DNA from 2 places in the Streptomyces sp. SID8374 genome. Region 1 is predicted to be linked to the other one. Evidence: predicted binding sites of a transcription regulator. Region 1 holds the regulator's gene; the other holds the start of a gene.
What was found. The regulator HrcA, encoded in region 1, represses chaperone genes, less so after heat shock. The targets are predictions, from matches to a motif close to TTNGCACTCNGNNNNNCNGAGTGCNAA.
Positions count from the first base shown of each region.

Region 2: groL (chaperonin GroEL) is a predicted target of HrcA. The motif match lies at 2,440-2,466, and genes of this name have one in related genera.

Region 1 covers NZ_WWGH01000001.1:2,059,324-2,063,734, forward strand. The annotation lists gene GTY67_RS09270 (nitronate monooxygenase) at 1-1,068, opposite strand, end outside; gene dnaJ (molecular chaperone DnaJ) at 1,201-2,340, opposite strand; gene hrcA (heat-inducible transcriptional repressor HrcA) at 2,341-3,357, opposite strand; gene GTY67_RS09285 (MBL fold metallo-hydrolase) at 3,535-4,266, shown strand; gene GTY67_RS09290 (DUF3097 domain-containing protein) at 4,283-4,411, shown strand, end outside.
Region 2 covers NZ_WWGH01000001.1:4,331,798-4,336,208, reverse strand. The annotation lists gene GTY67_RS19215 (hypothetical protein) at 63-497, opposite strand; gene groL (chaperonin GroEL) at 655-2,277, opposite strand; gene GTY67_RS19205 (cold-shock protein) at 2,603-2,809, opposite strand; gene GTY67_RS19200 (MoaD/ThiS family protein) at 3,229-3,507, opposite strand; gene thrC (threonine synthase) at 3,549-4,411, opposite strand, start outside.

The DNA of each region.
Region 1 (4,411 bases):
GGGACTCCTCATGCTCAGGGCCGTACGGGCGGCCTCCAGTTCGTCGGCGAGCAGTTCGATCAGCTCGCCGACGGGCAGTTCGCGGGCCATCCGGTGGCCCTGCCCCGCCCACAGGGCCATGCCCTGGGCATCCCCCGCCTTCGCCGCGGCCTGGCGCAGCCCGGTGGTCAGGTAGTGGACCTGGGGGTAGGCGGCGGGGGCGTACGGGCCGTGTTCGCGGATGAACCGGTTGACCAGTCCGCGCGCGGGCCGCCCGGAGAAGGCGCGGGTCAGCTCGGTGCGGACGAAGAGCGGGTTGGTCAGGGCCTGCTTGTGGAGCAGGTGGGCGCCGGACTCGGGGCAGATCAGGAAGGCGGTGCCGAGCTGGGCGGCGTCCGCGCCCGCCGCGAGGACGGCGGCGATCTGGGAGCCGCGCATCAGACCGCCGGTGGCGACGATGGGGATCTGCACCGTCTCGCGGACCTGGGTGACGAGGGTGAGCAGCCCGGTGCCGGTGTGGTCGGCCTGCGGGTCGTCGCGATGGGTGGACTGGTGGCCGCCCGCCTCGACGCCCTGGACGCAGACGGCGTCGGCGCCCGCCCACTGGGCGCCCTGGGCCTCCTCGGCGGAGGTGACCGTCACGATGGTGTACGTCCCCGCCTTGGCGAAGGCGTCCAGCGTGTCGCGGGTGGGACAGCCGAAGGTGAAGGAGACCACCGGGACGGGGTCCTCCAGCAGGATGGCGACCTTCGCCTCGTACCCGTCGTCGCCGCTGCTGTCGGGGTCGCCGAGCGGGGTCTCGTACCAGGCGGCCTCACCGGCCAGCTGGTGGCGGTAGACCTCGACGGCGCTGGGGTCGCCGAGGGCGGGCTGCGGCATGAAGAGGTTGACGCCGAAGGGGCCGCCGGTGAGCCGGCGCAGCTGTTTGATCTCGTTGTACATGCCGTCCGCCGTCTTGTACCCGGCGGCGAGGAACCCGAGCCCGCCCGCCTCGGCGACGGCCGCGGCGAGCTGAGGTCCGGAAGCGCCGCCCGCCATGGGGGCCTGCACGATCGGATACCGGCAGAGATCGGTCAACGCGGAGGACATGACCGCATCGTGCCACGTCCGCCGCACAGGGCCGAATCAGCCAGCGTCCGGCGTGACCGGATCTCCCGCAGAACGCCGCACCGCCCACCGGCGGGTAACCGGTGGGCGGTGCGGTGAAAGGCGGAAAAGGGTTCAGCGGCCGTTGAAGGCGTCCTTCAGCCGGGAGAAGAGGCCCTGCTGACCTGGCTGAAACTGACCCAGGGGCCGCTCCTCGCCGCGCAGCTTGGAGAGCTCCCGCAGGAGCCGCTCCTGCTCCGCGTCGAGTTTGGAGGGGGTCATGACCTCGACGTGCACGATGAGGTCGCCCCGGCCGCCGCCGCGCAGGTGGGTGATGCCCCGCCCGTGCAGGGGGACGGACTGGCCGGACTGGGTGCCGGGCCGGATGTCGATCTCCTCGACGCCGTCCAGGGTCTCCAGCGGACACTTCGTCCCGAGGGCGGCCGCCGTCATCGGGATGGTGACGGTGCAGTGCAGGTCGTCGCCGCGCCGCTGGAAGACGGCGTGCGGCAGCTCGTGGATCTCGACGTACAGGTCGCCGGGCGGGCCGCCGCCGGGGCCGACCTCGCCCTCACCGGCGAGCTGGATGCGGGTGCCGTTGTCGACGCCCGCCGGGATCTTGACGGTGAGCGTGCGGCGCGAGCGGATACGGCCGTCACCGGCGCACTCCGGGCACGGCGTCGGCACGACCGTACCGAAGCCCTGGCACTGCGGGCAGGGCCGCGAGGTCATGACCTGGCCCAGGAAGGACCGGGTGACCTGCGAGACCTCGCCACGGCCGCGGCACATGTCGCAGGTCTGGGCGGAGGTGCCGGGGGCCGCGCCCTCGCCGCTGCACGTGTTGCAGACGACCGCCGTGTCGACCTGGATGTCCTTGGTGGTGCCGAAGGCCGCCTCGGCGAGGTCGATCTCCAGGCGGATCATGGCGTCCTGGCCGCGCCGGGTGCGCGAGCGGGGCCCGCGCTGCGAGGCCGTTCCGAAGAACGCGTCCATGATGTCGGAGAAGTTGCCGAAGCCGCCGGCTCCGAAACCGCCCGCGCCGCCGCCCCCGCCGTTGGCGGAGAGCGGGTCGCCGCCGAGGTCGTAGACCTGCTTCTTCTGCGGGTCCGAGAGCACCTCGTAAGCGGCGTTGATCTCCTTGAACCGCTCCTGGGTCTTCGGATCCGGGTTGACATCCGGGTGCAGCTCGCGTGCGAGCCGACGGAATGCCTTCTTGATCTCGTCCTGAGATGCGTCGCGGCGCACGCCGAGTACGGCGTAGTAGTCCGTGGCCACTTACGACTCCGCCAGGATCTGTCCGACGTAACGTGCCACTGCGCGTACCGCTCCCATCGTTCCGGGGTAGTCCATGCGGGTCGGTCCGACCACGCCGAGTTTGGCGACTGCCTCGTCGCCCGAACCGTAGCCGACCGCGACGACGGACGTGGACGTGAGGCCCTCGTGGGCGTTCTCGTGCCCGATCCGCACGGTCATGGCTGAGTCCGTGGCCTCACCGAGCAGCTTCAGCAGGACGACCTGCTCCTCCAGTGCTTCCAGCACCGGCCGGATCATCACAGGGAAGTCGTGCCCGAAGCGGGTGAGGTTGGAGGTGCCGCCGATCATCAGCCGCTCCTCCGTCTCCTCGACCAGGGTTTCGAGGAGGGTGGAAAGGACCGTGGAGACCGTTCCCCGGTCCTCGCTGTCGAAGGATTCCGGCAGCTCCCGCACCAGCCGCGGGACATCCGCGAAGCGGCGTCCGACGACCCGGCTGTTGAGCCGGGCCCGCAGATCCGCGAGGGATGCCTCGCCGAAGGGCGCGGGGCAGTCGATCATACGCTGTTCGACCCGGCCGGTGTCCGTGATCAGGACCAGCATCAGCCGGGCGGGGGCCAGCGAGAGCAGCTCCACGTGCCGGACCGTGGAGCGGGTCAGCGAGGGGTACTGCACGACCGCGACCTGCCGGGTCAGCTGCGCGAGCAGCCGTACGGTCCGGCCGACCACGTCGTCCAGGTCGACCGCGCCGTCGAGGAAGTTCTGGATGGCGCGGCGCTCGGGCGAGGAGAGCGGCTTGACGCCGGCGAGCTTGTCGACGAAGAGGCGGTACCCCTTGTCGGTGGGGATGCGTCCCGCGCTCGTGTGCGGCTGCGCGATGAAGCCCTCGTCCTCCAGCACCGCCATGTCGTTGCGGACGGTGGCCGGGGAGACGCCCAGCTGGTGCCGCTCCGTGAGGGCCTTGGAGCCGACGGGCTCCTCGGTGCCGACGTAGTCCTGGACGATGGCGCGCAGCACTTCGAGTCTGCGTTCGCTGAGCATGGCGCACACCTCCAGCTGTCGTTCTCCGGTGTCTGACTTCCGGTATCCGTCTGGCACTCGGTGCGTATGAGTGCCAGCTACCCACCGGTCAGTGTACGGGGGTGGGGTGGGGCCTGGGCAAGGGCGACCGGCCACGCCGCCGCCGGACCGCGCAGGTGGCCCCGATAGCGTCGCCCCATGGACGTCTCTTGGGAAGACTTCGGCTGGGAGCGGTTGGGCCGCGGTATCGGGCGGCGCCGCCTGCCGGGCTGGGACGCCACGGTCGCGCTGGTGGCCGGGGCGGAGAGCGTGCTGCTGTACGACACCGGGTCGACCCTGCGCGAGGGCGTCGAGTTGCGGAGGCAGGCCGAGGCGCTGCTCGGCCGGAGGGTGACGCATATCGCACTGAGCCACCCGCACTTCGACCATGTGCTGGGTACGGCGGCGTTCGCCGGGGCGCAGGTGTACGGGGCGGTGGGCATCGCCGCCCTGCTGCGGCGCTCGGCGGACGAGCTGACCGGGTCGGCCGTGCGCCACGGTCTCGCGGAGGAGGAGGCGCACCGGTCGGTGGACACGCTGGTGGTGCCGCACCACGAGGTGACCGGCGAGTGGACCCTCGACCTGGGCGGCGGCCGTCAGGTGCTGCTCGCCAACGTGGGCCCGGGGCACAGCGGCCACGACCTCGCGGTGCTGGTCCCGGGCACGGAGGGCGAGCCCCCGGTGGTGCTCTGCGGGGACCTGGTGGAGGAGTCGGGCGACCCGCAGGCGGGCCGGGACGCGATCCCCTCCCGCTGGCCGGCCGCCCTGGACCGGCTGCTCGAACTGGGCGGCGAGGGCGCGGTGTACGTACCGGGGCACGGGGCGGTGGTGGACGCGGCGTTCGTCCGGGCGCAGCGGGCGGCGCTGGCGGAGCGGTTCGGGGCGGGGTGAGGATTATCGTCTGCGCATGCGCAGCTATCAGCCGGACCTGACCCCGCCGTGGAAGAGGTCCGCCCCCGTGCCCGAGGTCCCCGCCGAACCCGATCTGGTCGTGGAGGAGGTCGCCACCGGTTTCTGCGGGGCGGTGATCCGCTGC
Region 2 (4,411 bases), 2.3 Mb from region 1:
TTCGGCCATGCCCGACCGCTCGTTCGGGTCCATCAGGGGCTCTCGGCGCCCGTCAACACCCCTCAGCGGCCCGGTCGCCCAGCATCACGCACCCGGTAGCCGCCCCAGGCCGCCACTCCGGTGCCCAGCAGCAGCGGGATCATGCCGTAGCCGACGATCGTCGACGAGTGCGCGAACCACCGCCCGCCCTCGGTCAGCTGGGTCGCGGTGATCGTCTCGGGGTCGTTCCGGCCGTCGTGGTCCGCGAAGCTGATCCGGGTGGGCCCGACGCCGTCCGCCGCACCGAAGCAGTGCCAGACCGTCTGCCCCTTGCTGGTGCGCGTGTCGCGGCAGTCGATGTCGCCGAAGGTCTCCACCCGCATGCCGAGGAGGCCGGAAAGGCCCGTGCCCGTCGCCACGATGAACAGGCCCGCCGCGAACAGCACGGCCCCGCCCAGGACGAGCGAGACCCCCTTGAGCCGTCCTCCGCCCGTTCTCCCCGCCGTACTCCCGCTCATGCCCGCCCCGCCCCCGTACCCGTAAGAAACCCACCGACCGCTCCCCCGCAGTCTCCCAGCAGACCCCGGACACGCCACAGGGGCGGGCACCTCCCGTGAAGGAGATGCCCGCCCCTGTGGGACGTGCGTGGAGCTTCGACCGGTCGTGAGGACCCGATCAGAAGTCCATGTCACCGCCCGGCATGCCGCCCGGAGTGGCCGCGCCGGCCTTCTCGGGCTTGTCGGCGATGACGGCCTCGGTGGTGAGGAAGAGCGCGGCGATGGAGGCGGCGTTCTGCAGAGCGGAGCGCGTGACCTTCGCCGGGTCGATGATGCCCTCGGCGATCATGTCCACGTACTCGCCGGACGCGGCGTTGAGGCCGTGACCGATCGGCAGGTTGCGGACCTTCTCGACGACGACGCCACCCTCGAGACCACCGTTGACGGCGATCTGCTTGAGCGGGGCCTCCAGCGCGAGCTTCACGGCGTTGGCGCCGGTCGCCTCGTCACCCGTGAGGTCCAGCTTGTCGAAGACTGCCGAGGCCTGGAGCAGAGCCACGCCACCACCGGCGACGATGCCCTCCTCGACGGCGGCCTTGGCGTTGCGCACCGCGTCCTCGATGCGGTGCTTGCGCTCCTTGAGCTCCACCTCGGTGGCGGCGCCGGCCTTGATGACGGCCACGCCGCCGGCCAGCTTCGCGAGGCGCTCCTGGAGCTTCTCGCGGTCGTAGTCCGAGTCGGAGTTCTCGATCTCGGCGCGGATCTGCTTGACGCGACCCTGCACCTGCTCGCTGTCACCGGCACCGTCGACGATCGTGGTCTCGTCCTTGGTGATGACGACCTTGCGGGCGCGGCCGAGCAGGTCCAGGCCGGCGTTCTCCAGCTTGAGACCGACCTCCTCGGAGATCACGGTGCCACCGGTGAGGATGGCGATGTCCGCGAGCATGGCCTTGCGGCGGTCGCCGAAGCCCGGGGCCTTGACGGCGACGGACTTGAACGTGCCCTTGATCTTGTTGACGACCAGGGTGGAGAGCGCCTCGCCCTCGACGTCCTCGGCGATGATCAGCAGGGGCTTGCCCGACTGCATGACCTTCTCCAGCAGCGGGATCAGGTCCTTGACGCTGGCGATCTTCGAGTTGACGATCAGGATGTACGGGTCGTCGAGAGACGCCTCCATACGCTCCATGTCGGTCGCGAAGTAGGCCGAGATGTAGCCCTTGTCGAAGCGCATACCCTCGGTGAGCTCAAGCTCCAGACCGAAGGTCTGGGACTCCTCGACGGTGATGACGCCTTCCTTGCCGACCTTGTCCATCGCCTCGGCGATCTTGGCGCCGATCTCGGTGTCGGCGGCGGAGATGGAGGCGGTCGAAGCGATCTGCTCCTTGGTCTCCACGTCCTTGGCCTGCTCCAGCAGAGCGGCGGAGACGGCCTCGACGGCCTTCTCGATGCCCCGCTTGAGGGCCATCGGGTTGGCGCCTGCGGCGACGTTGCGCAGACCCTCGCGGACGAGAGCCTGGGCGAGAACGGTGGCGGTGGTCGTACCGTCGCCGGCGACGTCGTCCGTCTTCTTGGCGACCTCCTTGACCAGCTCCGCACCGATCTTCTCGTACGGGTCCTCGAGCTCGATCTCCTTGGCGATGGAAACACCATCGTTGGTGATCGTGGGCGCGCCCCACTTCTTCTCGAGGACGACGTTACGGCCCTTGGGGCCGAGGGTGACCTTGACGGCGTCGGCGAGCTGGTTCATCCCGCGCTCGAGACCGCGCCGTGCCTCCTCGTCGAACGCGATGATCTTGGCCATGTGAAGTGGTCCTCCCGGACAGGGGTGGATTCTCCGGACCGAGAGGCGCCCGCGACGGACGGCCTGCCTGCGTGGTGGTTCCTTGCCCCACCGCGCCTGCGGGCCTCACCGGCCCGGTCCAAGTTTCTGTCACTCTCACCTGGAGAGTGCTAATGCCAATGATTAGCACTCGACCCCCGAGAGTGCAAGCGACTCAGGCCAAGGCCCGCCATGACCCGGGCCGGGTCCGGCCATCCGGTCCCGGGACGCGCGTAGGGCCCGATCCCCTGATCCGGGGTCGGGCCCTACGTGCGTGAGTAGTGACGTCGGACGGCCGCGCCGGGCGTCAGCCGACGGCGAGCTTGACCATGTCGGCCTGGGGCCCCTTCTGGCCCTGCGAGATCTCGAATTCAACTCGCTGACCCTCTTCGAGGGTGCGGTACCCGTCCATCTGGATCGCGCTGTAGTGGACGAAAACATCCGCACCACCGTCGACCGCGATGAAGCCGTACCCCTTCTCCGCGTTGAACCACTTGACGGTGCCCTGAGCCATGCCTAACTCCCCTATAACTGGCCCTTGCACGGGACCGCACTTCGCGGCCCCGGGTCGGAACTCACCCTCCGACAGGAGAGGGTGCGCGGCGCCGCAGCGCGTCGACCGCGGCCGAATGTATCCGCCCAACTGCCCTCTGCAACAGGTCAATCGGACGAGAATTCTGGGCACGGGCGAACGCCCGAATATGCGGGATTGCTGAAATTTACGGGCAAGTCGGGCCAGGCAAAGGCCACTTATGCCTCAAGGGGTTCACGTACTTTGGCTGCTTCTTATCGGGGCCGGGCGCATTCTCATATGCGGGCGGCACGCGCAGCGAAGGGGGCTTCCCCAACTCTACCGCGCTCAACCATGCAGAATTGCCCCCTCCGCTTTGTGCAGCGGAGGGGGCAACTGTTGTTCAGCTGAAGGTCGTCGGATCAGCAGCCGCCGGCCACGGCCGGGATGATCGAGATGCCGGCGCCGTCGGGCGTGGCGGCGTCGAGGCCGCCCTCGAAGCGCACGTCGTCGTCGTTGACGTACACGTTGACGAAGCGGCGCAGCTTGCCCTGGTCGTCCAGGACGCGGGCGGCGATGCCCGGGTGGTCCTTCTCCAGGGAGTCGATGACCTCGGAGAGCTTCGCGCCCTCCGCCGTGACCTCGGCCTGGCCGCCCGTGTACGTGCGGAGGATGGTGGGGATGCGGACCTTGACGCTCATGGTGGGTGCCCTTCTTGCTTCGGTCTCGGTGCGGTGGGTCGTCAGGCGGAGGCGAGGCCCGCGGCGCGGAAGGCGTCCAGGCTCGGCTTGATGGTGGCCGTCGCCTGCGAGGTCGCGGAGACCGCGTCGAGGGTCTTGAGGCCGTCACCGGTGTTCAGGACGACGGTGGTGAGCGCCGGGTCGATCACGCCCGCCTCGATGAGCTTCTTGGTCACGCCGAGCGTCACGCCGCCCGCCGTCTCGCCGAAGATGCCCTCGGTGCGCGCCAGCAGCTTGATCGCGTCGACGACCTGCTCGTCGTTCACGTCCTCCACGGCGCCGCCGGTGCGGCGGGCGATGTCCAGGACGTACGGGCCGTCCGCCGGGTTGCCGATGGCCAGGGACTTGGCGATGGTGTTCGGCTTCTGGGGCCGTACGACGTCGTGCCCGGCCTTGAAGGCGGCGGAGACCGGCGAGCAGCCCTCGGCCTGGGCGCCGAAGATCTTGTACGGCCTGTCCTCGACCAGGCCGAGCTTGATCAGCTCCTGGAACCCCTTGTCGATCTTCGTCAGCTGGGAGCCGGACGCGATCGGGATGACGATCTGGTCGGGCAGCTTCCAGCCGAGCTGCTCGCAGATCTCGTACGCCAGGGTCTTGGAGCCCTCGCCGTAGTACGGGCGCAGGTTGACGTTGACGAAGCCCCAGCCCTCGCCGAGCGGGTCGCCGATGAGCTCGGAGCAGAAGCGGTTGACGTCGTCGTAGTTGCCCTCGATGCCGACCAGCTCACCGCCGTACACCGCGGCCATGACGACCTTGCCCTGCTCCAGGTCGTGCGGGATGAAGACGCAGGAGCGCAGTCCGGCGCGGGCGGCGGCGGCACCGACGGCACCGGCCAGGTTGCCCGTGGAGGAGCAGGACAGGGTGG